2 regions of the Blautia sp. MCC269 genome follow, and region 2 is predicted to be linked to the other one. Evidence: predicted binding sites of a transcription regulator. Region 2 holds the regulator's gene; the other holds the start of a gene.
What was found. The regulator Rex, encoded in region 2, represses fermentation and respiration genes when NADH is low (regulators of the CRP and FNR family bind a similar motif). The targets are predictions, from matches to a motif close to ATTGTTAANTANTTAACAAT.
Positions count from the first base shown of each region.

Region 1: the regulator Rex is predicted to act here: its motif matches at 7,380-7,399, upstream of pckA (phosphoenolpyruvate carboxykinase (ATP)).

Region 1 covers NZ_WQQE01000010.1:140-16,033, forward strand. The annotation lists gene GPK88_RS03465 (metallophosphoesterase family protein) at 85-564, opposite strand; gene GPK88_RS03470 (XTP/dITP diphosphatase) at 561-1,145, opposite strand; gene GPK88_RS03475 (THUMP domain-containing class I SAM-dependent RNA methyltransferase) at 1,142-2,299, opposite strand; gene yfcE (phosphodiesterase) at 2,296-2,838, opposite strand; gene GPK88_RS03485 (rhodanese-like domain-containing protein) at 3,033-3,365, opposite strand; gene GPK88_RS03490 (hypothetical protein) at 3,599-3,814, opposite strand; gene GPK88_RS03495 (cation diffusion facilitator family transporter) at 4,124-5,053, opposite strand; NiCo riboswitch at 5,258-5,382, opposite strand; gene pckA (phosphoenolpyruvate carboxykinase (ATP)) at 5,614-7,218, opposite strand; gene GPK88_RS03505 (threonine/serine exporter family protein) at 7,540-8,868, shown strand; gene GPK88_RS03510 (DUF4866 domain-containing protein) at 8,964-9,719, opposite strand; gene GPK88_RS03515 (YoaK family protein) at 9,735-10,382, opposite strand; gene GPK88_RS03520 (LysR family transcriptional regulator) at 10,549-11,427, shown strand; gene GPK88_RS03525 (PRD domain-containing protein) at 11,456-12,283, opposite strand; gene GPK88_RS03530 (PTS sugar transporter subunit IIABC) at 12,523-14,775, opposite strand; gene GPK88_RS03535 (ABC transporter ATP-binding protein) at 15,212-15,894, shown strand, end outside.
Region 2 covers NZ_WQQE01000039.1:25,000-40,893, reverse strand. The annotation lists gene alr (alanine racemase) at 1-555, opposite strand, end outside; gene GPK88_RS12940 (NAD(P)H-hydrate dehydratase) at 552-2,069, opposite strand; gene GPK88_RS12935 (redox-sensing transcriptional repressor Rex) at 2,130-2,777, opposite strand; gene GPK88_RS12930 (ABC-F family ATP-binding cassette domain-containing protein) at 2,992-4,908, shown strand; gene GPK88_RS12925 (YfhO family protein) at 4,947-7,559, shown strand; gene GPK88_RS12920 (inositol monophosphatase family protein) at 7,554-8,327, opposite strand; gene GPK88_RS12915 (pyridoxamine kinase) at 8,348-9,217, opposite strand; gene pdxR (MocR-like pyridoxine biosynthesis transcription factor PdxR) at 9,307-10,644, shown strand; gene GPK88_RS12905 (precorrin-8X methylmutase) at 10,670-11,311, opposite strand; gene GPK88_RS12900 (cobyric acid synthase) at 11,314-12,834, opposite strand; gene cobD (threonine-phosphate decarboxylase CobD) at 12,819-13,871, opposite strand; gene cbiB (adenosylcobinamide-phosphate synthase CbiB) at 13,937-14,911, opposite strand; gene GPK88_RS12885 (cobyrinic acid a,c-diamide synthase CobB) at 14,898-15,894, opposite strand, start outside.

The DNA of each region.
Region 1 (15,894 bases), on a different contig from region 2:
GTAAATATTGTACAGGCGTCTTTTTGTTTGTCGCAGAGTATACAACTCTGCGGCATTTCTTTTTTTCTATATAATACTTCTTATTTATAAGTACCGGATCTCCACATCCATCCCGCCGTTTCCGTCCGTTTCCAGAACTGCATAGCTGGGTCTTCTGCCCCGTTGCCTTGGGAAGGCCAGGCTTCCGGGGTTTACAAGAAGAATTCCGTCTTCTTTTTCCAGGACCGGCACGTGAATGTGTCCGAAAAATGCCGCATTGCAGCCACGCTGTTTTGCAGCATCTGCCAGCTGGTCAAAAGCCATGGACACGCCATAATAGTGACCATGTGTCACCAGTACCTTATTTCCTTCAATGTCGATCACATCTTCTCTTGGAAGATCGGAGAAAAAATCATTATTTCCGGATACAATGCTGCAGGGACAGTCTGCGAGGGCTTCGATATAAAATTCTCTGCCTTCCACGTCTCCACAATGCACCAGCATGTCAAAAGGAGCTTCCCGGTTTACTGCGATCTCCAGGTTTTCATCTCTTCCGTGGGTATCGCTCACGATCAGCACCTTCATACAAGTTCTTCCTTTATAAGGCGAAGGGCTTTTCCGCGATGGCTGATCCTGTTTTTTTCTTCCATGGAAAGTTCTGCGGAAGTGCAGCCATATTCCGGAAGATAAAAGATCGGGTCATAGCCAAAACCGTTCTCGCCTTTTTCCTCGTATCCAATGCGCCCCTCCATGGTGGCACGGACCGTCTCTCTTCTGCCATCCGGGAAAGCCGCCGCAATGGCACAGACAAAACGTGCGGTACGTTTCTCATCCGGTACACCTTCCAGACGTTCGATCAGGTTCGCGTTTTTGATGTGGTAGGAAGTGTCCTCTCCCATGTAACGTGCGGAATAGATTCCCGGCTCTTTATTCAGATAGTCGATCTCAAGGCCGGAATCATCTGCCAGAACGATCTCACCGGTCATTTTGCAGATGGCCTCAGCTTTGATCATGGCATTTTCTTCGAAGCTTTTTCCATTTTCGTCGATATCCGCATGGATTCCGGCATCTTTCAGGGAAAGGATCTCAAGCTGGGGATCCGCAAGTATCCTTCGGATCTCCTTCATTTTCCCCTCGTTTCCAGTGGCAAAAATGATCTTTTTCATTCTTTTATACTTCCTTTCTTCGGCGGACGTGGTCCAAGGAACTGGTAATAGTAGGTTTTCATCATTCCGTTATAGATCTTACGGTTCTTGTCTGCTTTTCGGCCGATATCATTCTCTGCCTTGTCATAGGCGGTGATAAGATACATGGACCAGCGATCCAGGCGCTTATAGCTCTCGCCGATCTCACGGTACAGTGCCGGAAGATTCTCTTTTTCCTCGATTCGCTCACCATAGGGCGGATTGGTCACAATAAAACCAAACGGTTTGGAGTGGCGGAGTTCGCTGACCGGTCTCTGCTGAAAATGGATCAGTTTGTCCACTCCTGCCATCTTTGCATTGGCCCGTGCTGCCTTGATAGCTGCCGCATCGATGTCAAAGCCCTGGATATCCGTCTCAATATCAAGATTTACCCGCTCTCTGGCTTCTTCTCTTGCATCTTCCCAGCATTCCTTCGGGATGAGATGTTCCCAGCTCTCAGCCAGGAAGTGGCGGTTCATTCCAGGTGCCATATCCGCTGCCATCATTGCCGCCTCAATGGGAAAGGTACCACTTCCGCAGAAAGGATCCACGAGAATACGGTCTTTTTTCCACGGGGTCAGCATCAGAAGTGCGCTGGCAAGTGTCTCTGTGATGGGTGCTTTCACGGTCATCTGACGGTATCCTCTCTTATGAAGAGATACGCCGGAAGTATCGATCCCGATCAAGGCCACATCTTTCATAAATGCCACACGGATTGGGAATTCCGGACCGTCTTCCGGGAACCAGGAAATTCCGTAGATGCCTTTGAGACGTTCTACGATGGCTTTTTTCATGATGGACTGGATATCGGATGGGCTGAAAAGTTTACTCTTGATGGAGTTTGCCTTGGCTACCCAGAATTTACCGTTCTTCGGTATGTAATTCTCCCATGGGAGAGCCTTGGTCTTCTCAAAAAGTTCGTCGAATGTCTCGGCTTTTACTTCGCCTACTTTCAGAAGGACGCGTTCTGTGGTGCGGAGGAACAGATTGGCGTCTGCCACACCCTGGGCGTCTGCCTCAAAAGTTACTCTTCCGTCTTCCACTTTGATCACTTCATAACCAAGGTCCAGTATTTCACGTTTCAGTACCGCCTCTGTTCCGAAATGGCAGGGCGCTGTTAATTCCCACAGATTCATAAAGTGATCTCCCGTACTGTATTTCCTTCAAAGTCTTTGATTGTAAAAATTCCGTTCTCAAGGATTGCGTAGGTTGGCGGGTTGCCTTCCTTTGGAATGGATACGGAACCTGGGTTCAGAAGGATATAATTTCCCATGTTTTCTGCTTTCAGCACATGTGTATGGCCGTGGATCAGGATGTCGCCGTCCATCATTGGCGGAAGGTTATCTTTGTTGTAGATGTGACCGTGTGTGGCGTACAGAGTTTTTCCATCGATGGCGAGAATGCAGTAGTCTGCCATCACCGGGAAGTCAAGGACCATCTGGTCTACCTCTGCCTCACAGTTTCCGCGTACTGCGTAGATCTGATTTTTTCTTTCATTTAAAAGGCGGATGACTTCCTTCGGTGCGTATTCCTTCGGAAGGTCATTTCTCGGACCGTGATAAAGCAGATCTCCCAGAAGTACCAGTCTCTCCGCCTTCTCTTCGTCATATGCTTCCAGCATTTTCCGGCAGTAGTATGCCGAACCATGTACATCGGATGCGAACATATATTTCATAATCTTTTCTCCTTGTGGTTTGTGTCATTTTTATTCCTGTTCTTTACATTATCATGATTTCCTTTAAAATACAAGCACAAGCCATTGCCAGTCATGCATTCGTAATCCCCTTCAATGCTGGTCACGGAGCGAACAGTGATTCCGTTTCGATGCCGCCCTGCGATTTCCCGTTTCCTCTGATCTATTACTCTGTTTTATCCGCTTACAAGATTCCGGCCTCTGTAGGCTGCAAATCCGCCGATCACAGACCGGGTGCGGCAGCCCGCTCTTGCCAGGCTCCGGGCGGCCTGCATGCTGGCACCACCGCGGTCACAGTATAGTATCAGGATCTTATCTTTTGGAAACTGGTACCTCTGATCCTGTTTTTTCTCAAGATATTCTTCCAGCTCATGGTATGGAATGTTTACTGCGTTCCGGACATGTCCCTTTTTGTAGGAGACCGGGTCCCGGAGATCTATGATAACGGCGTCACTGCGCTCCACATAATAATCCAGCATTTTGGCAGAGATAGTTTCGATCTGAAACATGGAAAAATCTCTCCTCTTTTTGCTATATTATATGGAAGCTTCTGTAGGAATGTTCCCTTATATGTATGGAAGCGGGAGAAAGCCAGCTCTGACTTTTTCCCGCTTTTTTTCCGATTTTTTCTGTATGATCCGGCCAACTGACTGATGGATCCTGTACCGCATAAAAATGGTGCTTCTGCTTATTGCGTATTGATCCTCTGCCTAGTATCTTCCGGATCACTTACCCTGAATATCTAGTATCTGTCGGACTCTCTGTCTTTCTCTGAATCGTACTCGTCGGATGTTTTGTTTCCGTAACTGTTGCCGTAGCTGTTTTTGGAACTGTTTTTAGAAGAATTTCTGGAGCTGTTTCTGGAACTGTTTTTTCCGCAGTTTCTGGAATCACTTTCCCCGTAATTTTTTCCCGCATAATTGGACTCATTTCTGTCTGTTTCGTAATTTTTCGCCATTTGAATTACCTCCTGATGAAGTTGATTTTTGCGGCTTTCTGAAGCTTTCTGCCGCTTTTTATTACAGGAAATAGTATCCCAAAAAGTTTGGAGATTATTCGCCAAAATGATATTGCTTTTTTTTCCAGTTTATATTATAATCATTCTTGTAAAAAGAATTTACCCTTCAAAAATTTTTTTTACATAACCCCTTATTTAATTATTTATACTCCCCTCGAAACACCCGGTAGCTCCCCTACCGGGTGTTTCTCTATGCAAAGAACAGGCCGCCGGAACGACCTTATCATTGTCGTTCCGGCGGCCTGTTTTTTATCCATTGATGGGGTTCACATGCACCATGCAGTGCTTTACGTCTTTGAATTTATCTTCGATGGTATGATGCACATTTTCCGCAATATCATGTGCATCGTTGAGGGATATTTCTCCTGCCGCCGCGATCTCGATATCCACGTACATTTTGGATCCGAAAAGGCGGGTTCGAAGAAGATCCACTCTTCTGACGCCCGGCACCTTGAGGATCTCACGGCGCATCGATTCTTCGGTTTTTGCATCACAGGAGTGATCTACCATCTTGTCAATAGCATCCCTGAAAATATCGATCGCAGCTTTGGCGATCATAAAGCAGATCACGATACTGGCAACAGGATCCAGGATGGGGTATCCCAGTCTTGCTCCGAAGATACCCACAAAGGCTCCGATAGAGGAAAGTGCATCAGAGCGGTGATGCCATGCATCTGCCATCAGTGCTCCGGAATTGATCTTCTTCGCAGCACCTCTTGTGTACCAGAACATCCACTCTTTTGTCACGATGGATACCACTGCCGCGATCAGCGCAAGGGTCCCAGGGATGGCGATCGTTCCGCCGGATGTACTTTTTACAATATCACGGACACCGGTAATGCCGATGCCAAGACCTGTTACAAGCAGCATCCCCGCAAGAACAATGGAAGAAACGCACTCCATTCTCTCATGTCCGTACTGATGCTCCTTGTCCGATTTTTTTGCAGAAAGACGGACACCGATGATAACAATAAAAGTACTTCCCACATCGGATGCAGAATGGATCGCATCAGAAATCATCGCTCCGGAATGCGCCGCAATACCGGCGATAAGTTTAAATATGGATAACAGCAGATTTACCAGGATACTGATCCCGGACACCTTCATCGCCGTCTGCTGTTCCCATGAGCTTTCTTTATCTGTGTCGTGTATAATCGTTTCGTTTTTTGTGTGTTCCATAAACAGGACCTCCTTTTGATTAGCATATGATTCTGGTCTTTCTTATGGCACAACATTTTCCGTGAAAAAACCGGCGGTTCTTTCACTACTCGCTGAACTGCGATTTCCGCCGGTGTTCTTTCTTATCTACATAGGGATCTCCCAGTTTCTACCTTCTGTTCCATCCATATTTTTGCAGTAAAAAAGACATACCTGCGAAACATACACTGTCCCGCAGATATGTCTGAAATTCTTATCTCGTAAACATATCCGCTGCCGCTTCCTGCGGCCCGGCCCCACGCCCTCAGAATAAAAAACTCCAAAGGCATCGCCTGCTCAGTTTGTACTGTTGATCTCGCATCCTGTTCGAATGTAATGCAGTGCAAAGAGAATTTTTACAGTCTTGCGGGTCTTCCGCTTGACTTCCCAGAAAGGATACACCTTGCACCATCTGTTAGTCAAGCCAAAGATTTTTTATATTTTATAGTAGGATTTTAAGGTATTACAGATATTATAAAACCGGGAGCGGATAAATCCACTCCCGGTCAAATCTACGATCTGTATTCAGTTGGAATGATCGATTATGCCTGCGGGCCAGCAGCAACGAGTGCTTTACCAGCAGCATTTCCTTCATATTTAACAAAGTTCTTAACGAATCTTGCAGCAAGATCTTTAGCCTTTGTCTCCCACTCTGCAGCGTCTGCATATGTGTCACGTGGGTCAAGGATTGCAGGATCTACGCCTGGAAGCTCTGTCGGAACCTCGAAGTTGAAGAATGGGATCTTCTTTGTCGGAGCTTTAAGAATAGATCCGTCAAGGATAGCATCGATGATACCACGAGTATCTTTGATGGAGATACGTTTTCCAGTTCCGTTCCATCCTGTGTTAACGAGGTATGCTTTCGCACCGCTCTTCTCCATTTTCTTAACGAGCTCCTCAGCATATTTTGTCGGGTGAAGCTCAAGGAATGCCTGTCCGAAGCAAGCGGAGAATGTAGGAGTAGGCTCTGTGATTCCACGCTCTGTACCAGCAAGTTTAGCTGTGAATCCGGAAAGGAAGTAGTACTGTGTCTGCTCCGGTGTCAGGATAGATACTGGAGGAAGTACGCCGAATGCATCTGCGGACAGGAAGATAACTTCTTTAGCTGCCGGTGCAGAAGATACCGGGCGAACGATGTTCTCGATGTGGTTGATCGGGTAGGAAACACGTGTGTTCTCTGTTACGCTCTTGTCAGCGAAGTCGATCTTTCCATCTTTATCAAGTGTTACATTCTCAAGAAGAGCGTTTCTCTTGATCGCATTGTAGATGTCCGGCTCAGACTCTTTGTCAAGGTTGATAACCTTAGCGTAGCATCCACCCTCGAAGTTGAATACTCCGTTGTCATCCCAGCCGTGCTCGTCATCACCGATCAGAAGACGCTTAGGATCTGTGGAAAGTGTTGTTTTACCTGTTCCGGAAAGACCGAAGAAGATTGCTGTGTTCTCTCCGTTAAGGTCTGTATTTGCAGAGCAGTGCATGGAAGCAATGCCCTTAAGCGGCAGATAGTAGTTCATCATGGAGAACATACCTTTCTTCATCTCTCCGCCGTACCATGTATTTACGATAACCTGCTCACGGCTTGTAATGTTGAACATTACAGCTGTCTCAGAGTTAAGACCCAGCTCTTTGTAGTTCTCAACTTTAGCCTTGGATGCGTTGTAAACAACGAAATCTGGCTCAAAGTTCTCAAGTTCCTCAGCTGTTGGCTGAATGAACATGTTTGTTACGAAGTGTGCCTGCCAAGCAACCTCAACGATGAAACGGATAGCCATACGTGTATCTTTGTTAGCTCCGCAGAATGCATCTACTACGAAAAGTCTCTTGTTGGAAAGCTCTTTCTTAGCAAGATCTTTAACTGCAGCCCATGCTTCCTGAGTTGCCGGATGGTTATCGTTTTTGTACTCATCGGATGTCCACCAAACTGTGTCTTTGGAGTTCTCATCCATAACGATATATTTGTCTTTAGGGGAACGTCCTGTGTAGATACCTGTCATTACATTGACAGCACCAAGCTCGCTGACCCGACCAATCTCAAAGCCCTCAAGCTCAGATTTGGTCTCTTCCTCGAATAATACATCGTAAGAAGGATTGTACACGATCTCAGTTGTTCCGGTAATACCATACTTTGTTAAATCGATTTTTGCCATCTTAACATTTACCTCTCTTCTTTAATAGTAATTATGATAGCCACCTACTTTTGCAGGTTTTTGTCATCCTGCCATAGGAATTGGTCATTCCAACATCCCTATCCACAATTATACATAAATTGTACGTAAAAGCAACCAAAAAAATTCATTTTACGCAAAAAAATGATAAATCTTTAACAGTGACGTTTTGGTGCTGTCAGATTTTATTTCATCTACACTTGACTTTTTCAGAATAATAGCTACAATATATCTGATTATAGTTATTATATATATTTATAATAGCAACTATATGATTTTAATATATAGAAAGAAGTGATTTCTATGTCAGATATTCTGATCAAACGTAATCATATGGAAATCCCCTGGCACAACTACGTAAGCGCCAGGAACAGCCAGCCCATCACCGAGGCTTCTCTTTCCGAAAAAGCTTCCCTGATCGGCCGTACAGGCATGATGCTTCTCTCCTGTGGGACCGGTGCCTGGCGGGTACGGAGTTCCATGAATACATTGTCAGAAGCACTTGGCATCACCTGCTCCGCAGATATCGGACTAATGTCTATAAGCTACACCTGCTTTGACGGTGAGAGCAGTTTTTCCCATGCACTTAGTCTGACTACCACCGGCGTAAATACTTCCAGACTGAACAGGCTGGAACATTTTGTCAGTGATTTTCCTGCGGAGGGTATCCATATGAGCGGTGAAGCACTGCACAGTCAGTTAGATGAGATCGAGCGGATCCACGGGCTTTATTCCCCTGCATCCCTGGGACTGGCTTCTGCACTGGCCTGTGGTGCATTTACTTTTCTTCTGGGCGGTGGCCCGCTGGAAATGATCCTGGCTTTTGCAGGCGCAGGCATCGGAAACGCCATCCGCTGCAAGCTTGGCAAGCATCATTTTACTCTGTTTATGTGCATTGCAGTTTCTGTTTCCTCCGCCTGTCTTGTATATGCAGGCTTCCTGAAGCTGGCAGAGCTTCTGTTCCACATTTCCGTCCAGCATGAGGCCGGATACATCTGTTCCATGCTGTTTATCATTCCGGGCTTTCCGTTTATCACAAGCGGGATCGACCTTGCCAAGCTGGATATGCGTTCCGGTCTGGAACGACTGGCCTACGCCATTATTGTTGTAATGGTGGCTGCTGTCTCTGCCTGGCTGATGGCACTGCTTCTTCATCTGAAGCCTGTGGATTTCCTGCCTCTGGAGCTTTCGGCAGCTCAGAGGATCCTGTTCCGGCTTCTGGCAAGCTTCTGCGGGGTATTCGGCTTTTCGGTCATGTTCAACAGCCCTGTCCGTCTAGCCGCAGCTGCCGCCTTCATCGGCGCACTGTCCAACACTTTACGTCTGGAGCTTGTTGATCTTGCCGGTTTTCCACCTGCTGCCGCGGCTTTTTTCGGAGCACTGACAGCCGGACTTCTGGCCTCCCTCATCAAAACAAAAGTGGGATATCCCAGGATTTCCATTACCGTGCCATCCATTGTGATCATGGTTCCCGGACTTTATCTCTACCGGGCGATCTACAATCTGGGGATCATGTCCCTAAATGTTTCCGCCTCCTGGTTTGCAGCTGCGATCCTGATCATCGTTGCTCTTCCCCTGGGCCTTATTTTCGCCAGGATCCTTACGGACAAAATGTTCCGCTACTGCACCTGATGGGCATACAAAAAGGACTGCTTTCTGTAGCTTCCGGTCATCAACTATCCTTCTGATAACCGGAGCAATACAAAAGCAGTCCTTTTTTGTACACTCTATTTCATTACGATCTCATCAGCGATCCCGATCATTTTTTCCAGTCGGTCCGCAAATTTATGGATGGGGAGAAAAACGCCCAGTCCGTCATAACGTTTTCCACCATCCTCCACAGAATCCTGCCCATAATACACAAAGGCTCTTGGAAGCTTCTTCTGGATTGCCATCATAATATCCCATACAGCTGCATAGGCCTGTGCCTCCGTTTCCTTTTCCTTTACGCTGTCCGGAAGCTCATACACCAGCAGCACTCCGATATGTTCGCCCATTTTGTACTCTTCTACTTCCATGGTAGCTTCATCATAGGCATGTCGCTTCCGGTAGCCATACGCCAGATACATCTTTACGCCCGGTTTCTCCCTGTATATCCTACGGAACCGATCATAATCCCTGTCACTTACATGGATTCCCTTTTCCCGCAGAAAATTTCCATTTTCATCCGTGAGAAGCACCGGATTCTCCTGTCCGTCTGCATTGAACCTGAACGGTGCCAGAAAAGAATTTCGCAGAAGATCAAACATACTGTTCTGGCAGATTGCCATAAGGAGAGCTGTCAGATCACGGTTTTTATATGCGTCCAGCAATGCATAGGCGAATTTTTCCGGAGGAAGATATCCGCATTCTATGTCTGTATCCGCATCCATGGATTCATAGAAGGTCTCCGTCAGCCGTCTGCACGCCTCCGGATCCTTCAGGATCTTTTCAAATAAAAGCTCCGCCTTTTCCTCTCTTGGGAATAATGTGCTGTTTTCCACAATTCCTCACCCTTTCTAATCTCTATGTTTACTGGAAAACATCAGAATAAAGCTGATCAGAAGCAAAACATCCGATACCCAGATTGCCGGGATCCCCAGCCTCATGGACAGATTTCCTCCGCCACCGGCTCCAATGGCAAAAAAGAAAATTATTCCGAAATAATAAAGAGCCTGCTTCAGCTGTTCCGGACGTTTTTCACGACAATACACGGACAACGCCGCCGTGCCGCTTCGTAAATTTCCGATGCACATAGTGCTTGCATAGGAATAACCGCCCACCTTCCGGAAGGTCTGTACCTGCATGGCGCAGGAAAAGGATACCAGTACGGTTGCCAGCATATCCAATTCTCCCGGCATAAATCCCACCGCAAAAAGGATCAGGATCTCGATCAGCAGGATCATCTGCCTCCAGTGAAGTTTTTTTGCATATTTAAAGGTATTCTGGATTCGCTCCGCCGCTACAACACCAATGGCAAAGGCTAAAACAGGGAACAGGTACCTTAAACCGTCTCCCCACTGTCCTGTCATAAAATTTTGGCTCATCAGAACCACGTTGCCGGTCTGGGCGTTGGAAAACACCTCATCTCTTGTAAAATATGTGTAGGCATCCTGAAATCCGCCGGACATTGCCAGAAATATACTTGTAATAAAAGCTTCTGACATCTGCCTGTCTGCGCTCTGCAGCTTTCTGCCTCCTGAAACCACTCCAAATCACTCCCGTCATTGATTTTTTTCCTCGGGTGTATTATAGTTTGCTCAGAAGCAAATGTAAAAAGTATTATTAATATCGTAAACATATTAAAATCATATCACAGGATGGAGACTATACATGATCACTTACGACTACTACCGCATCTTTTATTATGTAGCCCAGTATAAAAGTTTTACCAAGGCAGCACGGGCTCTTCATAACAACCAGCCAAATATCACCCGCTGTATGAACAACCTGGAGCAGGAACTGAAATGTACTCTTTTTCTCCGCTCCAACAAAGGAATCGCTCTTACACCGGAAGGCCGCCAGCTCTACGAACACGTTGCCCTGGCTTTTGAACAGCTGAGTATTGGGGAAGAGGAGATACGACAGAACGGGGAGCTGGAGCATGGCCTGGTTTCCATCGGTGCCAGTGAAAATGCCCTGCGTCTGATCCTTCTGGAAAAGCTGGAGCTGTTCCGTGAACAATATCCTCATGTGCGCCTGCGCCTTTTCAACCATTCTACTCCCCAGGCTGTACAGGCACTGAAAAATTATGCGGTGGATTTCGCTATTGTCACCACTCCGATCTCCATCCGCAAGCCTTTACAGAAAAAAAGTCTCCTGCGTTACCGGGAGATCCTTGTATGCGGAAGCAAATATAAGGATCTGACCACTGCCCCTATCAGCATCCATGAGCTTCAGGATCTGCCCTTTGTAGGTCTTGCGGAAGGAACCAGCACCAGAGAAATGTATATGAATTACTTTATGGAAAACCGTGTTTCTTTTCATCCTGACATCGAGGCAGCAACTACAGACCAGGTCCTTCCCATGATCGTCCACAATCTGGGAATCGGCTTTTACCCCGAGCCCCTTGCCCGGGAAGTGATCAATGACGGGAAGATTTTTGCCCTTCAGCTTAAGGAGCCGCTCCCTCAGAGGGAAGTCTGCCTAGTCACAAACAGCAGTACTACCATGAGTACTGCTGTCAAAAAAGCCATTGAATTTATTGTGTAAATCTCTGGGACTGATCAGCCATTTATGGTTATTGTTCCACTGTCCTCTCAATATGCATGGCAAGATAACCAATTTCAATAGGATCCAGCTCTTTACCCAGGCTTTTGCCCAGGCTCTCACAGACATCCTCCGCGATCCTGTAGGATTCCGGATATTTTTCTTCTATATATTCATTCATATCCAGCTTCAGTGTCTCCCCTGTGGAGACACGGGCTACCATATATTTGATATGGTTCATCATACGGTTGTAGGACAGGGAGATCACATCGATCTTTCTTCCTGTGGCCATCTCGATCATGGCGATGCATTCCCGTACCGTTCTTGCTGTCTGCATGGCAACAGACACCTTTTCATCTCCAAGTGCTGAGTGAATATGAAGTGCCACATATCCCACCTCATGCTCGTCGATTTCAATATCCATCCGCTCCTTCAGGATCTTCTTCAATACCTCCGCCACCTTGAATTCGCTGTAAAAAAGCACCTTGATATCCTCAGTCAGAGGATTGCTGATCTGCTCATGATTCCGGATACGTCCCACTGCAAAGGAAATATGATCAGCAAGGGGAAACAGGATCCTTCTGTCTATGGTATTCCCAAAGGTCTTCTCAGCTTCTCTCAATATCTCATCTGCGATCTCCAGAAATTCCGGTGCTACGCTCTTTGCCAGTTCTTTTGCTGAGCCACGTTCTGTCTCCTGAGCCAGCCTGTAAATAGTACAGTCTGCCGGAGCATCAAAACGCTGGCTGACCTTCTTTCCAAATCCCACACCTTTTCCCAGAAGTACATATTCCTGGTTTTCTTCCATATTTATGGCAATGATGCCATTATTGTTCAATACCTTGCTCACTCTGTACATCTTTTTCCCCACCATTTTTATATATCCTGCTGCTTTTCCACATTCCACCACTGTCTGCCCCGGATTTTCAGTCGACATTTTTGTCTGCAGCTGTTGATTTTCTTTATCGTAACAGAATCTTTCTTTTGTGTAAAGCCCTTCTGACAGACAGTTATTTTCTTTGCCACAGGAAAAGCGCGCCCGGGCATTAGGCGCGCTTTTCACAAAACCAATCTTCTATATTATTGCTGAAAAATTTCCTATTCTTCCACAGTCTCTACTGCGAACAACGGCTCTCCTGCCTTGATCTCTCCATTGGCAAGAAGGCGTACTCTCTGATCATCCTCGATCTCTGTGCAAAGGATCGGAGAACATAAGGACGGAGCGTTTTCTGTAAGATACGGGATGTCAATCTTCATCAACGGCTCGCCTTTTTTTACATGCTGTCCCTGCTCTACCAGGATCTCGAAGCCTTTTCCTTCCAGCTTTACAGTATCAATGCCGATATGGAGGAGCATAGGAAGATCTGTATCTGTCTGGAATCCGATGGCATGCTTTGTGTCAAAAATAAACTCTACCTCGCCGTCTTCCGGAGCACAGATCACCGGGTCCTTCGGTGTGACTACAGCACCCTCTCCCATCATTCCTTCCGCAAAGCCTTCATCCGGCGCTGTGGAAAGGTCTGCGGCGATACCGGTTACCGGGCTGTAGACAATCGCTGTTCTGAGAACCTTTTTCTCTGGCTGCGTGCTGGCTTCGGATGTCGGAGCTGTGTTCTGAGTAGCCTCACCTGTACTTTCTGCTGTACGCTCTGTATCAGACTGAGCCTGATTTTCCGCATTGTCTGTTTCTTTCTCATTTGCACCTTCAAAATATTCATTCGGCGCTGTCTCCAGATAATCCTCCAGCTTGGATTTAATCACAGTTACCTGCGGACCGTAGATGATCTGCACGCCCTGGCCTTTTTTCACGATTCCTCTGGAGCCTGTTGTTTTCAGAATGTCGTCGTTAACTCTTGCTGCATCATGGACGGTGATACGGAGTCTTGTTGCACAGCAGTCCACATCACTGATGTTTTTCTTTCCGCCAAGACCGGCTGTGATGGCTTCACTTACCGGGTCTGCGGATGTACTTCCTGCTGCTTCACCGGCTTTTCCGGCTTCTTTTCTCGCGTTTACATCTGCTTTTGTATAAAGCTTTGTTTCTGTGTCGTCATCCTCACGTCCCGGAGTCTTGAAGTTGAACTTTTTGATCAGGAAGGTGAAGATCACATAATAGAGAATAAAGTAAATGATACCTACCGGGATAATCCTGAGCCAGCTTGTCTTTGCATTTCCCTGAAGGATCCCGAACAGGAACAGATCAAGGAAACCGCCGGAAAAGGTAAGTCCTACTGCAATGTTCAGCATATGTGCGATCATATAAGCCGCGCCTGCAAGAACAACCTGTACCGCAAACAATGCAGGAGCTACAAACAGGAAAGAGAACTCCAGTGGCTCTGTGATTCCTGTAAGCATACATGCAAGGGCTGCGGAAAGAAGAAGTCCGCCTGCTGCTTTTTTCTTCTCAGGCTTTGCACAGCGGTACATGGCAAGAGCTGCTCCCGGAAGACCGAAGATCATGAAAATGAACTCTCCGGAAAAATATCTTGTTGCATCTGCGCTGAAATGCGCTACATTTGCGGAATCTGCAAGCTGGGCGAAAAAGATGTTCTGTCCGCCCTGTACCATCTGGCCTGCAACCTCCATAGTCCCGCCAACGGCTGTCTGCCAGAATGGCATATAAAATACGTGATGAAGTCCGAAGGGGATCAGCGCACGTTTGATAATACCGAAGATCAGAGTTCCGATATAGCCGCTGCCTGTTACAAGACCGCCCAGAGCATAAATACCGTTCTGGACTGCCGGCCATACGAAATACATCAGGATTCCCACAAACATATATACAATGGTGGAAATGATAGGCACAAATCTGGAACCACCGAAGAAGGAAAGTGCGTTTGGAAGCACGATCTTATGAAAACGGTTGTGCAAAGCTGCAACACCAAGGCCGACGATGATACCGCCAAACACACCCATCTGTAAGGACTGGATGCCGCAGACAGAGGTTACAGTACCTTCCAGAACGCTTTTTGCGATCTGTCCGTCTGCTGTGATCTTACCATTTACTACCAGCATACCATTGATGGCTACATTCATAACAAAGTAAGCGATCAGTGCAGAAAGAGCTGCTACCTCTTTCTCTTTTTTTGCCATACCGATGGCCACACCTACTGCAAAGATCAGCGGCAGGTTATCAAATACCGCGCTTCCGACTTTGTTCATAATGATCAGGAGTGCATGTAAAATCGTTCCGTCTCCCAGAATCTTCTGAAGTCCGTAGGTTGCAATGGTTGTTTCATTTGTGAAGGAACTGCCGAATCCAAGAAGCAGGCCTGCCACAGGAAGGATTGCTATGGGAAGCATAAAGGAACGTCCCACTCGCTGCAAAACTCCGAAAATCTTGTCTTTCATGTTTTCTCTCCTTTTCTTTCGACGTTTTGGAGCGGGAGTCTTTTAAGTGGGCAACAAAAAAGACACCAACCCCCATAAACGTCAAATAATAACATTTATGACTGGTTAATGCCTGCTTATCAGTTACACACCAAATCTGAAATACACTATACGGGTTTTGTTCTTCTATGTCAAGGAGTAATTTGATTTTTTCCCAAAAATATATCTCCTCATATCACTATCCGCTCCGTTGCCAGCAATCCCTCGCGGAATATTCCCTGTGAACAGCAGCCATATAGCTTCTATTCTCAGAAAGTATGCAGAAACGAAACAGACCTGAAATTCACTTATCTTGACTTTATTCTTACTTATGATAAGATGAACATAGAATGTCCGGCAGCAATGTTTTTTGCCCAGACAACACTATACATTTCATAAAAACGGAGGTACTTTTCCGATGAATACCATCAAGAAATTCATCCACTACTACGGCCCGTACAAAGCGGTCTTTTTTATTGACCTGATCTGTGCAGCCGTTATCAGTCTGGTAGATCTTGCTTATCCCCAGATTCTTCGTACTATGACAAAAACTCTCTTTACACAGGATAAGGATATGATTCTTCATGCCCTCCCTGTGATTGCAGCTTCTCTTTTTGTTATGTACATTGTGCAAAGTCTCTGCAAATATTATGTAACCTATCAGGGACATATGATGGGTGCAAAGATGGAACGTGATATGCGCCGGGAGCTTTTTGACCATTACCAGGAGCTGTCTTTTTCCTATTACAGCAGGAATAATTCCGGTCAGATGATGAGCAAGCTGGTCAGTGACCTTTTTGACATTTCCGAGTTTGCACATCATGGTCCTGAGAATCTTTTTATCTCTCTGGTAAAGATCGTCGGTGCTTTTATCTTCCTGTTCTTTATCAACAAGAAGCTTGCACTGCCGCTGATCCTCCTGGTGATCGTGATGTTTGTGTTTTCCTTCCGCCAGAATGCAAAAATGCAGGAAACCTTCATGGAAAACCGTCGTAAGATCGGAGATGTAAATGCCAGTCTTCAGGATACGCTTTCCGGAATCCGCGTGGTGCAGTCCTTCGCAAACGAGGACATCGAACGTGCCAAATTTAAGAAAAGCAA
Region 2 (15,894 bases):
TCTGTCAAGCTGTACAAGTGCCGGAGAACGGTCAAACTCATCTGCTCTGGCAAAATGCGTAAACATTCCTTCAATTACAAGATTCGGAATTTTGGAAACCGCTTCAATCTTTACTGCATTTTCCGGAATATCCGCATATCCGATCCTTGTCATTCCTGTATCCAATGCCAGATGAATATGTACATTTTTTCCGATACGCTCTCCTGCCTTCGCATATTCCACTGCTGTATTCAGATCTGAAATGGTAATCCGGATGTCATTGGCAGCCAGCTCCTCATAATATTCTTCGAATACAATGCCAAGAATCAGGATTGGTTTGGTAACGCCTGCATGACGCAGTTCCAGCGCTTCTTCTGCCGTTGCTGTGGCAAAACCCCAGATATAATCATAATCGTGAATCAGATGTGCAATTGCTCTCGCACCATGGCCATAGCCATCCGCCTTGATCACTGCAATGATTTTTGTTCCTTCTTTCACATTTCTGTGCATTTCCTCAAAATTATGAGCAATGGCATCCAGAGATACCAGTGCCTTGACTCTCTCGTATTTTTTCATGATTTTGACTCCTCTTCACCTATCGCTAAAGCCTGGGGCAGATATTCAATGATATCGCCTGCCAGCATACTGCGCTTTCCTTTTTCAGCGGCTGCAAGATCGCCGCAAAGTCCGTGAAGATAAACACCTAACGCGGCCTTTAAAACCATGGAGGGATGTTCCTCCGTTTTCAGATACATACATAATACTCCTGCCAGAAGCCCGGAAAGCACATCTCCGCTTCCGGCAGTTGCCATACCGGAATTACCGGAAAGGTTCAAATACAGATCGCCTTTCCCATCTGTAATTACTGTACAGGCATCTTTCAGGACACATACGGTACCGGTTTCTTTCGCATAGTCCACTGCGGTCTGTGCAATTGTTCCCTGGATTTCCGATATGGTTCTTACACAAAGTCTGCTCATCTCACCGATATGCGGCGTCAGAATAACATTTTCACCCAGGAATTCCTTCCACTGAGGATGCATTGCCAGAAGATTCAGTCCGTCTGCATCCAGAATCAGTGGCTTTTTCTCCCGGGCGGCTGCCGTAAGAAACCACTGTTCTCTCTCACGGCTGGCCCCCGATGTTCCCAGTCCCGGTCCAATCACAAGGATATCACACCAGGAAAGAAGCTGTTCGTTGGATTCCTCATCAAACCGGGTGCATACCATAGCCTCCGGAAGAAGAATCTGCAATGGAATCCTGTTTTCTTCTACTGTCTGAATTTTTACCATTCCCGCCCCGGCATGAAGAGCAGCACTGGCGCTTAAATAAGCAGCCCCGCACATTCCCTCGCTTCCGGCAACAAATAGAATTTTTCCAAAAGTTCCCTTATTTCCGCCGGGATCACGCTCCGGAAACAGTTTCAGGTCTTCCTGCTCCAGACAACATGCAGATGCCTTTACAGCTTCCTGCTCATAGATTCCGATATCAGCGGTAACAATCTTTCCTGCATACAATCTGCCCGGATAAAAGCAAAGTCCTCTTTTCCGGTAACCAAACGTAACAGTCAGATCCGCGCTGAAGGCAATTCCCATTTCCAGGCCTGTATCTCCGTTTACTCCTGATGGGATGTCAACAGCGATCTTTTTTGCCCGGGCACTGTTCATCTCATGAATAACTTCCGCATAATGTCCCTCGATCGGACGCACCAGGCCTACGCCAAACACGGCATCTACTATAGTAGTATATTCACTCCAGTCCGGGTTATTCACTTCCGGGACCTGATATCCTGTGGCAATTTTATACTGAAGCACCGTTTCTCTGGTCATTTTGTCTTTGTTTCCGACCATGCAGAATTCTGCCCGGATTCCCTTCAGATAAAGCAGTCTGGCAACGGCAATACCATCGCCTCCGTTATTGCCGCTTCCGCATACAACCAGTATTCTTTCATTTTTTTCGAGATATTTCTCTATTTCTTCTACTACTTTCAGTGCTGCCCGCTCCATCAGAACTTCTGATGCCACTCCGATATGATGAATGGTGGCACCATCCAGCTTCTTCATCTCCTCGCAGGTAACAATTTTTTTCATGCTGTGCCCTGCCTCCCCTCTTAATAGAGAAAGCTGCCGTTTCCGGCAGCTTAACACTTTCTACTTTTCCACATGCTCCTGCCTGTATTTACTCAGATTATAAGACAGTGTCATAAGACTTTCGGAAAGATGCACGTTCTCCACAATTACATCATCCGGTGTCTCCAGATCAAGATGTGCAAAATTCCAGATTGCTTTGATTCCGTTCTCCACCAGAATATCTGCCATTTCTTTGGCTTTGTTCTTCGGAAGAGTGAGAATTGCAATCTCTACATTATTTTCTCTCAGGAAAAACGGAAGTTCACTGAGCATCTGAATCTCAAGTCCGCGGACTGCAATACCCTCAAGCACAGGATTTACATCAAAAATTCCCACCAGTTTGAAGCCACGTTTCTCAAAGTCCACATAATTGGCAAGTGCCTGTCCCAGATTACCGGCACCTAAAATGATCATCGGATGAACGATGTCCAATCCGAGAATTTTACCAATTTCCGTATAAAGATAATGTACATTATAGCCATACCCCTGCTGCCCGAAACCGCCGAAATTATTGAGATCCTGACGAATCTGGGAAGCTGTGGTATGCATCTTCTTACTTAATTCATTGGAAGAAATACGCTCCACATTGTCTTCCATCAGCTCTCCTAAGTAGCGGTAATAGCGTGGCAGACGCTTAATCACCGCTTTCGAGATTTGTTTTGTCTCCACGATAGTTCTCCTCCTTACCTTACACTAGGTTAATTATACCGAATTGACATTTTCCTGTCAATTAAAGTTGTGAGTTCTGTACAAATTTCTTCATATTTTTTTAAAAAAATGATTTTTTCTTTGAAATCCTGGCGGTTTCCGTTATAATAGGTGGAGGATTTTCCCTGTTTTATGACCAGACAGAGACAATTCTTTATACAGGAGGACAGTTTTTATGATTTTATCATGTCAGAATATATGCAAAGCCTTTGGCGAAAAAGTAATTTTAAATGACGCATCCTTCCACATTGAAGACCGGGAAAAAGCGGCCCTTATCGGATGCAATGGTGCAGGAAAAACAACCCTTCTTCGGATCATCATGCAGGAAATTTCCGCTGACTCCGGCAATGTTGTTCTTGCACGTGACAAAAATATCGGCTATCTGGCCCAGTATCAGGACATTCACGGGCACCATACAATTTATGAAGAACTTCTTACTACCAAGCAGCACATCATTGATATGGAACGCCGCATCCGTAATCTGGAGCAGGAAATGAACCATGTACAGGGCGAGGACCTGAACCGTCTGATGGAGACTTACACCCGTCTTACCCATCAGTTTGAACTGGAAAACGGTTATGCCTACAAAAGTGAACTGACCGGTGTTTTAAAGGGTCTTGGTTTTACAGAAGAGGATTTTGACAAACAGATCGAGACGCTTTCCGGAGGGCAGAAAACCCGTGTTGCCCTTGGCAAGATGCTTCTCTCCAAACCGGATATCCTGCTTCTGGATGAGCCTACCAACCACCTGGATATGGAAAGTATCTCATGGCTGGAAACCTACCTTCTGAATTATCCGGGAGCTGTATTTATTGTCTCCCATGACCGTTATTTCCTTGATAAAGTTGTCACAAAGGTAGTGGAAATTGAGGCCGGACAGACCCGTGTCTACAGTGGAAACTACTCTGCTTATGCTCTTAAAAAAGCCCAGCTACGCGATGCCCAGTACAAGGCATACTTAAATCAGCAGAGAGACATCAAACATCAGGAAGCAGTCATTGCCAAACTGAAGTCCTTTAACAGAGAAAAATCTATCAAACGTGCCGAAAGCCGTGAGAAGATGCTGGATCGTGTACAGCGTATCGAAAAACCTCTGGAAATTCAGGATCGTATGCGGATTTCCCTGGAACCCCGTGTATTAAGTGGAAACGATGTCCTGCATGTGGAGGAACTCTCCAAGGCATTTCCGGGACAGACTCTGTTCTCCGATATTTCTTTTGATATCAAACGTGGCGAACGTGTGGCACTGATCGGAAACAACGGAACCGGCAAAACTACCATGCTGAAAATTATCAATGGTCTTCTCGAAGCAGATGCCGGAAAATTTTCTCTTGGTTCCAAGGTGCAGATCGGTTATTATGACCAGGAACATCATGTTCTTCATATGGATAAGACTATTTTCCAGGAGATTTCCGATACGTATCCGACTCTTACAGAGACCGAAATCCGAAATATGCTTGCAGCATTTCTTTTTACCGGAGACGATGTATTTAAAGAAATCTCCGCACTTTCCGGTGGAGAACGAGGCCGTGTTTCCCTTGCCAAGCTGATGCTCTCCGAAGCCAATTTCCTGATTCTGGATGAGCCTACCAACCATCTGGATATCGCTTCCAAGGAAATCCTTGAAGAAGCACTGGTAAGTTACACCGGTACTGTCCTTTATGTCTCCCATGACCGTTATTTCATCAATCAGACCGCAACCAGGATCATGGAACTTACCAATCAGGCTGTGGTCAATTACATTGGCGATTATGATTACTATCTGGAGAAAAAAGAAGAACTGACCAGCGCCTATGCTCCGGGAATTGATTCTCCCGAGGCCCCTCAGGAAGAAAAAACGGTTTCCGAAAACAAACTTTCCTGGCAGCAGATGAAAGAAGAACAGGCGAAGAAACGAAAACGGGAAGCAGAACTGAAAAAAGTGGAAGCCCGCATTGAGGAACTGGAAACAAGAGATAAGGAAATTGACGATACCATGGTTCTCCCGGATGTCTGCACCAACGTGGCAGAATGTACCAAATTAAGCCGTGAAAAAGCTGCCATTTCGGAAGAACTGGAAGAACTTTATGAAAAATGGGAAGAGCTGGCCTGACGGCCAGCTCTGTTATAATCATCCCGGAGGAGGAACCTGTGAAAAAGAAGCGCATTTATTTTTCTGCATTTGGTCTTACTTTTGCAGTTTTACTGATTTTATTTATCACCTGTGGCTATGCCCCTTTTGGCAACAAATCACTGGCTGTGGATGATGCCAGCATTCAGTATCTGGATTTTTATGCTTATTTCAAGGATGTTCTGGCGCAGAAAAACAGCATTTTTTATACATTTGGAAAAACACTGGGAGGTACCAATATCGCTGTTTTCAGCTATTATCTTTCCTCCCCGTTTATGCTTCTGAGTGTCTTTTTTCCAAAAGAAAATCTCCATTCATTTTTTGACATCCTGGTACTGCTGAAATTATCTCTGGCTTCCATGACCTTCAGTATTTTTCTTGTAAACCGCTTCCGGAAATATCTGACAGAAAACACGGAATCTGCAAGAACTTTTTTTGTTGTCCTTTTATCCTGCTGTTACGGTCTTTGCCAGTATACCATTGCCCAGAGCAGTAATATCATGTGGATTGACGGTGTCTATCTTCTTCCGCTGATTCTTCTGGGAACCTATCAGATCATACATGGATCATCCATCTGGAAGCTTTCTGTCTGGGTGGCATTGTCGATTCTTTTTAACTGGTACAGCGGTGGTATCAACTGTGTATTTTCCGCCCTGTGGTTTCTTTTTGAACTTGCCTTATATTTTCTGGGATCATCAAGAAAATACAGCCATATTCCACGAAAAGCCCTGGTCATGATATTCCGTTATGGCCTCTCTATGTTTCTGGGGCTTATGTGCAGCGCGGTTCTGTTTTTACCCACTGTACTTGCCATGGGAAATTCCAACCGTGGTTCTCTGGACCTTGCAGCATTGAAGGATTTTTCTTTCGTCGGACAGCTTCCCACCATTCTGGAAAGTTACCACCTGGGCGCGCACAGTACTCCAAACAGTACTTCTCTGTTCTGTGGTACTCTGGTAATCCTGGCGGTTATTGCCCTTTTTCTTTCTTCTACGTTATCTGCACAGAAAAAAAGTATGCTGGCCTGTTTTCTTGCTGTCATAGCACTGATTTTTTACTGGAAACCTTTTTATATGGTATTTTCATTGTTCAAAACTGTGGAAAGTTACTGGTGCAGATATTCCTATGTGGGAATTGCCGCTCTGATCTTTCTGGCTGCCTGTTTTTATCTGATTTACTTGGATGACCATACCGCAGTTCTTCTTTCCAGAGGATGGATCATTTTTTCGGTTCTTCTGTTTTTTCTGGATAATATTCACCCCGGTGAACATACATCAAAAATCTATCTGACCGTTTTTTACGCTGCAGTTACCTTGATTTCTGTGAGACTTTTTATGTACAGCCGGAATTTCAAATCATGGAAAAAAGCAGTTATCACTCTGCTTTGTACAGGAATCATCCTTTCAGAACTGGCAGTTAACGCCAGCTTTCTGATGAATGATTACCATGCTGACGAAAACAGCCAGTACACCGCTTATTCTCTGGGTTCCCAGAAACAGATCGGCGAAATCAAGGAATCGGACAGTTCCATTTACCGGATTTCACAGACTTCCACAAAGATTCAGTACACTGACGGTGCAACTGCAAATTATAACGAAGCTCTGGCTTATAATTACCGTTCCATTTCCGGTTATACTTCCTCCCCGGACGATACGCAGAGAGAATTTCTGGAACGTATCGGTTACCGTGAAAACGGTCTGAATATGAACATTACCAACTCTCCTGTCATTGCTGCAGATGCTCTGCTGGGAGTAAAATATACCTTGTCTGCCTATCCCGTTAACGGACTGACAAAACTGGATTCTATAGAGGCGGAAAACGGAAAGTCCGTATACTGTAACCCGTCTGCACTGCCGATGGCTTTTCTCTATCATGACAATTCGGAATCTATACAGACTCCGCAGACCGATGACCCGTTTGTATACCAGAATTATCTGTACAGCATTCTGTGCGGACATCCGGTTTCTCTGTATCGGCCGTTATCCTATACCTGTTCTTCCAAAGGAGATTCCGATTCCGGCACTGACCAGGTATACACCCTTTCTGTTCCAGAGGGAAATTACGCACTATATGGAAACATACCCTGGGATTCCCCTATGGAAAATGCTTCTTTAAATGTAAATGACTCCTATATCAGCCGTTATTCCTGGTGGCTCAGTCCCTCAGCTTTTTATATTCCAGCAGCTTCCGAAGCCGCTTATGCAAAAGTTTCCATCCATTCAGACAATGGATATTTCATCCGGGATGGGGGCGAACAGTTTTACGCGCTGGATCTGGATGCCCTTGCCGCTGTTTCCAAGGAGATTTCAGGCAGAGCTGTGGAAGAGTTCCAGCTGGAAAACGGGCATGTTTCCGTTTCCTGTACTGCTGCTGATTCCAGCTCCCTGCTTTATCTATCCATCCCTTACGACAAAGGCTGGAAAATATACAGAAACGGCCAGCAGATTACTGCCGGCCTTCTGGATGACTGCATGTATTCTATTCCTCTGACAGAAGGGAAAAACCAGATCGAGCTTCGTTACATCTGCCCGGGAATCCGCGCCGGAATTCTTCTCTCTGTTTCCGGAATCCTGCTCACGCTGCTGATCTCCCTTTTTGAACACAAAAATCGGTTACAAAAAAATAAATTATAATTCTTTTAGAAGAATTTCCGCAAACTGCGGCGCACAGGCGAGGATGTCCTCATTTTTCAGATAGGACGGTTCCTCGCCTTTCCAGTTCTTCACAATACCGCCTGCTTCACGAAGAATAATGGTTCCCGCAGAATAATCCCAGGGTTTCAGGTCACGTTCAATATATCCATGCTCCCTTCCACAGGCAACATAACACATATCGAGTTCTGCAGATCCGGTACGACGGAAATCCGCACATTTCATAAAGATGTGATAAAAAATCGGAAAAAGATTTTTTGCTTCTTCTTTTGTGTAAGGAGTGGAGCCATAGGAAATTACCGCATCCCCAAAATCTTCGGTATCGGATACATGGATTCTCTTTCCATTGAGATAAGCGCCCTCTCCCTTGGCTCCGTGGAACAGTTCATCGGAAAACGGATTGTATACAATACCGAAAACAATCTCACCGTTTTCATAAAGTCCCAATGCAACTGCGCTCATATGAAAATCCAGAATAAGATTTGTAGTACCGTCAATAGGATCCAGAATCCAGTAAGTTTTTTCTCTGGAAAGTCCCAGGTTTTCTTTTTCTTCCGCGATCAGGGAAATCTCCGGAAATGCTTTTCCAAGTTCCTCTTTCAGAAAGTTCTGCACGGCCAGATCCACATTTGTCACATAGTTAGCAGCTCCCTTTACCATTACTTCTTCGTTATTCATCTCTTTTAAAATCAGTTCTTTTGTCTGTTTTACAAGAGCAATTACTTTTTTCTGTTCTTCTGCTGAAATCATGATTTTTCCCCTTTTCTTTATTATGAAAGTAACATACCTAGATGCGCTTCAAAGCATACCCCGTCATTACGGTCTGTTCCTTCTGATACTGCGTCTCTGATTGATGTGGAAATAAACTCCACCGCCATATGTGCACAGGTTTCCATAGAATATCCTTTCACCAGCCCGGCACTGAGCACTGACGCAAAAAGATCTCCGGTTCCGGAATAACTTCCACCGGATTTTTCGGCAAATACCCAGGAGACCTTCTCTTTTTCCAGGACAAGATTTCCCATTTTCGGTGTCTGGCTGTTTTCTCGGTAACTCACACCTGTAATCACCACTGCGGAAAGAGAAAATTCAAGAACAAGGCGCTGTCCGATCTCCTGGATTTTCTCCAGCCTTTCTGCCTCCGGCATAGTTTCCAGAACTTTCCATTTTTTCTCCATTTCTTCTTTTCCGTAAAGGAGCAGCAATGCCTCTGTAAGGTTTGGGGTAATTACATAGGAACGGCTGACCAGTTCGCGGAAACGGCTTCGAAGTCCCTCTGTATAAATCGGGTAGACTTCCCCGTCATCGCCCATTACCGGATCAGTAAGAATCAATGTCTCCTCACCGGCAAACAGATCCATAAATTTCAGGATCTTATCTGCCTGCTTTTCATCCGAGAGAAAACCTGTATAAATTCCATCCGGGATAAATCCCCGCTTTTTCCACTGTTCCATATATGGCGTCATCTGCCGAGTAAGATCCTCGCAGAAATAAGTTTCATATCCTGTCTGATTACTTAAAACAGCGGTAGGAAACGGGCATGCCTGCACTCCCATCACGGAGATTACTGGAATGGCTGCTGTCAGCGAGCATTTTCCCAGTCCGGAAAGATCATTGATCACGGCTATTTTCTTCATCATAATTCTCCAGTCTTGTGTTTTTTTCTGTATTATTATAGAATGAATTGTCAGGTTTACGCAATCATTTTTGGAAGGAAATTACCATACCTATGTTGAATATATCCGTAGAACACAAAAAAGAACACCTCTATCTGGAGGTTTATCATTATTACCGGAAGCTGATTCTGGAAAACCGTCTGCTCCCGGGCAGCAAGATGCCTTCACTCCGTAAATGTGCCCAGGAGCTGAAGCTGAGCCGTACCACCATCGAAAACGCATATCTTCAGCTTGCGGCAGATGGTTATATTATCGCCCGGGCACAGAGCGGTTATTACGTTACCGATATTGCAACCAAACAGCATCCTCCTGCTCCGGAAAAACATGCGGCAGACGTCCCTCCCTGTCTTTATGATTTCGCCTCCTCCGGCGTAGACCGGGAAAGTTTCCGCTTCGATCTCTGGCAGCGTTACATCAAAAGTGCACTCCGTCAGGGTGACCGTATGCTTTCCTACGGTGAACCCCAGGGGGAAAAAGATTTCCGGGAAGTTCTCGCCGATTATATCCGGGAACGCAGAAATGTGATCTGCTCTCCGGATGATATTGTTGTGGGCGCAGGCCTGCAGAGTCTTCTCCAGATTCTCTGCCCTCTGCTTCTGGAACAAAAAACCGTTTCTTTTCCCACCCCATCCTTTATTCAGGGAAGTACCATTTTTGAAGATTATGGATTTGATGTCCACTACAGGGATAAAAACTGTGATGTAATCTATGTTTCTCCTGCCCATATGACCAAATGGGGTGAAATCATGACTGTAAAACGCCGTCTGGAACTGATTCACCATGCACAGGCCAACGGCCACCTGATCATTGAAGATGATTTTGAAAATGAATTCGTTTATCTGCAGAAACCAACACCATCTCTTTTCGGTCTTTCCGGAGGCGAAAACGTTGTATACATCGGATCTTTTTCCAGACTTCTTCTTCCATCCATCCGTGTCAGCTTTATGGTACTTCCGCCCACCCTCCGGGAACGGTACCAAAAAAAAGCAGACTTTTACAACCAGACTGCTTCCAAGGCAGAACAGATTGCTCTCTGCCAGTTTATCCGTGACGGCCACCTGGTTTCCCAGACAAGAAAACTCCGCCGTCTGTATGCACAGAAACTGAAAGCCCTCTCCACTGCTGTCCGGGAAACCTTCGGTACAGACTGCCAGATCAAAACAGGGGCTGCCGGAACCAGTCTGGCTCTTACCATTCCCTGCACAATTTCAGGCAGCGAACTGAAAAAAAAAGCACGTGAAAAAGGCCTCCGTCTGGAAATTCTGAAGGAAACCCCGGAAGATATCACACTGGTTCTTTCCTGTTCTTCCATTCCTGTAAAAGATTTCCTGCCTGCATGTCAGCTTCTGAAAAGTGTTGTGGAAAAAAACGCCTCCGCTGCCTGTTTTTAACAGTTGCGGAGGCGTTTTTACATTCTTAATCTCTTCGGTTATCAATCATATAAAGCAGTGCATTTACAATACACGCCGCAATATTGCTTCCACCCTTTCGTCCTTTTGCCACAATATACGGAACATCTGCATGCATAATCAGTTCCTTTGACTGTACCACATTTACAAAGCCTACCGGTACGCCAATAATCAGTTCCGGAGAAAGTTTTCCATCCTCAATCAGTTCATAGAGACGAACCAGGGCAGTTGGTGCGTTTCCAATAGCAAAAATCAGCTTCTCATCCATCTCGGCAGCTTTATCCATACTGGCTGTAGCTCTTGTGGTTCCGTTTTTCTTTGCCAGAGCTGCCACATCCTCATCGGACATGAAACAATATGCCTCACCGCCGTAACGCGCAAGAGCACGTTTGTTGATGCCTGCTTTTGCCATCTGCGTATCTGTAACAATGCACGCACCATTTCGGATCGCTTCCATTGCCTTTTCTACCGCACCCTCAGAAAAACAGAGATTTTTTGCATAATCAAAATCCGCACTTGTATGAATACAGCGTTTTACAATCAGCTCTGTTCCCGGAATCAGAGGAGTGTCTCCCAATTCTTCGGTAATGATCTCAAAACTTCTTTTTTCGATCTCCATGGGTTTTACATTTTCAAGCTCAACTTTCATTTTTATTCGTCCTCCGTAATCCCGTTTTCCAGTATCTCATAGATTTTTTTCATATCCAGATGTTTTCTAAGCTCTGCCGCCAGGATATCATACTGCTGCTCTTTAAATGCGGCAAAATCCACTCCTGTCATATTTTCCACATCAATGCCCTTTTTCTCACCGATCACACGGATAATCGCCTCTGCAGATGCCTCTTTATCAAAGACTCCATGTATATAGGTTCCGCACACATTTCCGGAAAAAGCGCCTTCCTCTTTGGTCTCACCACTGACACTGTCCGTAATTTTTGTGGCTGTACCCGCATCTTCCTTTCGAATACTCTCTCCCATATGGATCTCATAACCTTCAATTTCTGCTCCGGAAAGAGGTGCAAACACACCGGAAAGCTGTCCAAACTGTCCGTGAACCCTTGTCCTTGTTTTCTTTTCCGCAAATATGGTATCCATGGGAAGAAGGCCCATTCCCTTCATGGAGCCGCCATTTTCCACTCCATGAGGATCGCTTAAAGTTTCTCCCAGCATCTGATAACCACCACAGACACCAAAAATCAGCTTTCCTCTGGAAGCCTCTTTCAGAACTGCCGCTTCCATTCCGCTTTCCCTCATCCAGATCAGATCGCCCATCGTGTTCTTGGTTCCCGGAAGAATAATCATATCCGGAGAATGGAGATCTCTTGGATGTTTCACATAGCGAAGTGAAACGCCCGGAATGCTTTCGAAAGGATTGAAATCTGTGAAATTGGAAATCCTAGGAGTTCGAATCACCGCGATATCAATCACACCGGCTTCCTGTTTTCTGTCAAAGCGTTCCGTAAGGCTGTCCTCATCTTCTACCTGAATATCCAAATATGGAGCCACTCCCACAACCGGAATTTTGCTTCTCTCTTCCAGCATCGCAACACCAGGATCCAGAATGGTCTTATCCCCACGGAATTTGTTGATGATCAGGCCTTTCACCATAGCCTTTTCATCTTCTTCCAGAAGTTCCACCGTACCGATCAGCTGTGCGAAAACGCCACCACGGTCAATGTCACCTACAAGAAGAACCGGCGCCTTGGCCATCTTTGCCATTCCCATGTTTACAATGTCCTCATCCTTGAGATTGATCTCTGCCGGACTTCCCGCACCTTCGATTACAATGATATCATTTTCTGCCGCAAGGGCATTGTAAGCTTTCATTACATCCGGAACCAGTGTCTTTTTATATTTAAAATAATCTCTGGCACTCATGGTTCCAAGAACTTCTCCGTTAACAATTACCTGGGAACCTACATCATTGGTTGGCTTCAGAAGAATTGGATTCATCAGTACCGATGGCTTGATCCCGGCTGCTTCTGCCTGCATGACCTGGGCACGTCCCATTTCAAGCCCATCCTCTGTAATAAAAGAATTCAGGGCCATATTCTGTGATTTAAAAGGAGCCACTTTATAGCCATCCTGCTTAAAAATTCTGCAAAGCCCTGCTGCCAGCAGACTTTTTCCGGCATTGGACATGGTTCCCTGTACCATTATTGCTTTTGCCATAATATACCTCCCTCAAGTACCTGGATCAGTTTTACATTTTCCTCATGGCGCTTTACCGCAATCCTGTAAAAGCCTTTGGTGAGCCCCGGATAATTGCTGCAGTCCCGGATCAGGATGCGTTTCCGAAGACAGAACTCATACAGTTCTTCCGGCCCTTTAAAGAAAATATAATTTGCTTCCGACGGAAATACTTTATACCCAATGCGGGTCATCTCATTTTTCAGCCATTGTGACTCCCGAAAAACAAGCTGTCTTCCTTCCTCTACATATTTTGTCTCTGTCAGTGCCTGGATTCCCGCAGCCTGCGCCATGGTGGAAACATTCCAGGGCTGAACATGAAGTTCCATTTTCTCCATCAGTTTCCGGTTGGAACAAAGCCCATATCCCAGCCGCACGCCGGCCATGGCATATCTCTTTGTAAATGCTTTCAGTATAAAAAGATTGTTAAATCCCGAAAGTGACCGTTTCAGAGAATATTCCTCCGGTTCTTTCACAAAATCCAAAAAACATTCGTCTACCACCAGAAGAATCCCAAGTTTTCTGCACTTTTCCAGAATCCGTTTCAGAAGCCTGTGAGGAATCAGCATACCGGTGGGATTATTCGGATTGCATAAAAATGCCATATCCAGTCCTTTGTGAAGAATATCCAGATAAGACTCCCCCAGCACAAAACCTTCATTTTCCGTCAGCATATAATATTCCAGTTTACAATCCGTGCTCTCCAGTGCCTGTCCGTATTCTGCAAAAGTCGGCGCGGGAAGCAGCGCCTTTTTGGGTTTTACCGCACGGCAGAGGGTAAAAATCACTTCTGCCGCACCATTTCCACAGACAATTTCTTCTTTTTTTACGCCTTCATATTCTGCAATCTTTTCCCGAAGAAGATCACAGCCTACCTGAGGATACTGTGCAATATGATCCAGACTGCCGATAATCGCCTGTTTTACGCTTTCCGGTGTTCCCAGAGGATTCAGATTCGCTGAAAAATCAAGGCAGTCTTTATGTCTGTATACATCTCCTCCATGTACGTGTTTTGTCATTGGTTCCTCTCCTGTCTGTTATGTATTATCTGCATCTTTTCCGGGTCAGAACGTTTCTGCGCCGGTCAGAAAAACAACATACGAATGCCTGCACTGATCAGACAAAATATAAGAATTCCCAGCACAGATGCCGCATACATCAAACGGTTGGCTCTTTTGATATCCTCCGGCTCCACCGGGCGGATCGGATCACCAATCGTAGGTTTTTCATATAATTTTCCAAAATAATACGCATTTCCCGCAAGCTGTACTTCCAGAGCACCTGCCATAGCTGCTTCCGTCTGTGCGGAGTTGGGGCTTGCATGGTTTCTCCGGTCTCTTTTATAGATCCTGGCTGCATTTTTTGTGTTCATTCCTATCAAAACCGTTCCCGCTACCATCAGCCAGCCGGAAATTCTGGCGGGGATATAATTGGCCACATCATCCAGCTTTGCGGCAACTCGTCCAAAATACAGATATCTGTCATTTTTATAACCCAGCATGGAATCCATGGTGTTGATTCCCTTGTACAAAAACATCAGCGGTACTCCGCCGACAGCCATATAAAGCATAGGGGCAATTACGCCGTCTGATGCATTTTCTGCCACGGTTTCCACTGCTGCTTTTGTCACACCGATCTCCGTAAGTTCTTTTGTATCACGGCCGACAATCATGGATACCGCATAACGCGCTTCATCCAATGTTCCATTTTTCAGACGGTCATAGACTTTCATGCTTTCATCTTTCAGGGAGCGGGTGGCAAGAAGCTGGTAACACCAGAAAGTTTCCAGTATAAATCCAGCCACTGTTGAAAAACGGTAGAGATAATGCAGAACCAGAAATGGTACTCCGCCACTGAACAGACAGATCAGCACCACAGTCACAAAACCGCCGGCAAGTTCCCCTCCATGACTTTTCGGAAAAATTCTGCGAATTCCTTTTTCCAGCAACGCAATCAGATTTCCGATGACACAGATAGGATGATACAGCCATCTGGGATCTCCGATAAGAAGATCCAGGACAAATCCCATAACCAGTGCAGGAAGACTATATTTCAACATCTTTCTTCATCCTCCGTTCTTTCTTGTATTCCAGCGCATCTGTCAGAAAACGCACCGGAACCTTCGGATTTCCATAATAATAAAGATGAGGAAATCCTGCCATCATGCGGTCCTTTTTGTGGATACAGTCCCAGCCTCTTTTGGATGCCGGTTTTGACGCATGGAACGCGGCGCCACAGTCCGTGGAATCAAAATAATGAAACTCATGGGCAGGTATTTCACCAAGTCCGGTATTTTCTTTTTCTGTAAGAGTAATATATCCAAATCTGTTAAGTCTGGGTGTCCGAAAAGATCTTCCCCGGATTACACCGCAGACCTTACGGAAATGGCCTTCCATGTCCTCCATCTCCTGATGAAGATACATAAATCCGCCACATTCTGCCAGGCAGGGCATTCCTTGTTCCATCGCATTTCGAATCGCCAAACACATCTTCTGATTCTTTTCCAGCGCTTCTCCGTTCAGTTCCGGATATCCGCCGCAAAGAAGAAGTCCATCCAGATCTTCCGGAAGTTTTTCATCATGGATCGGAGAAAACGTTACCAATTCTGCCCCCATCTGTTCCAGAAGATTTAAATTATCCGCATAAAAAAAGCAGAAAGCTTCATCGTCTGCCACACCAATCCGTACTTTTTCCTCTGTATGATAGGCAAATGCAGCGTCTTCCTGAATCAGCTTTTTCAAATCCGGTGCCTGAAGTTCCGGTGCAGTTTGGGCAAGTTCCAGAATTCCGTCAATATCCAGTGTCTTTTCCAAAACTTCCGCAAGTTTCTGTAAACGGTTTTTCAGTTCCGGAATTTCTTCCGGAAGCACCAGTCCCAGATGACGGCTTTCAATAACACAGTCTTCCACTTTTGGTACATATCCCAGAACTTTTACGGAAAGCTCTTCTTCCAGAAGCTGTTTCATCCTCGGATACAACATCGGAGACATCTGATTAAAAATCACTCCACAGATATGGCTGTCTTTCTTATATTCCAGAAAT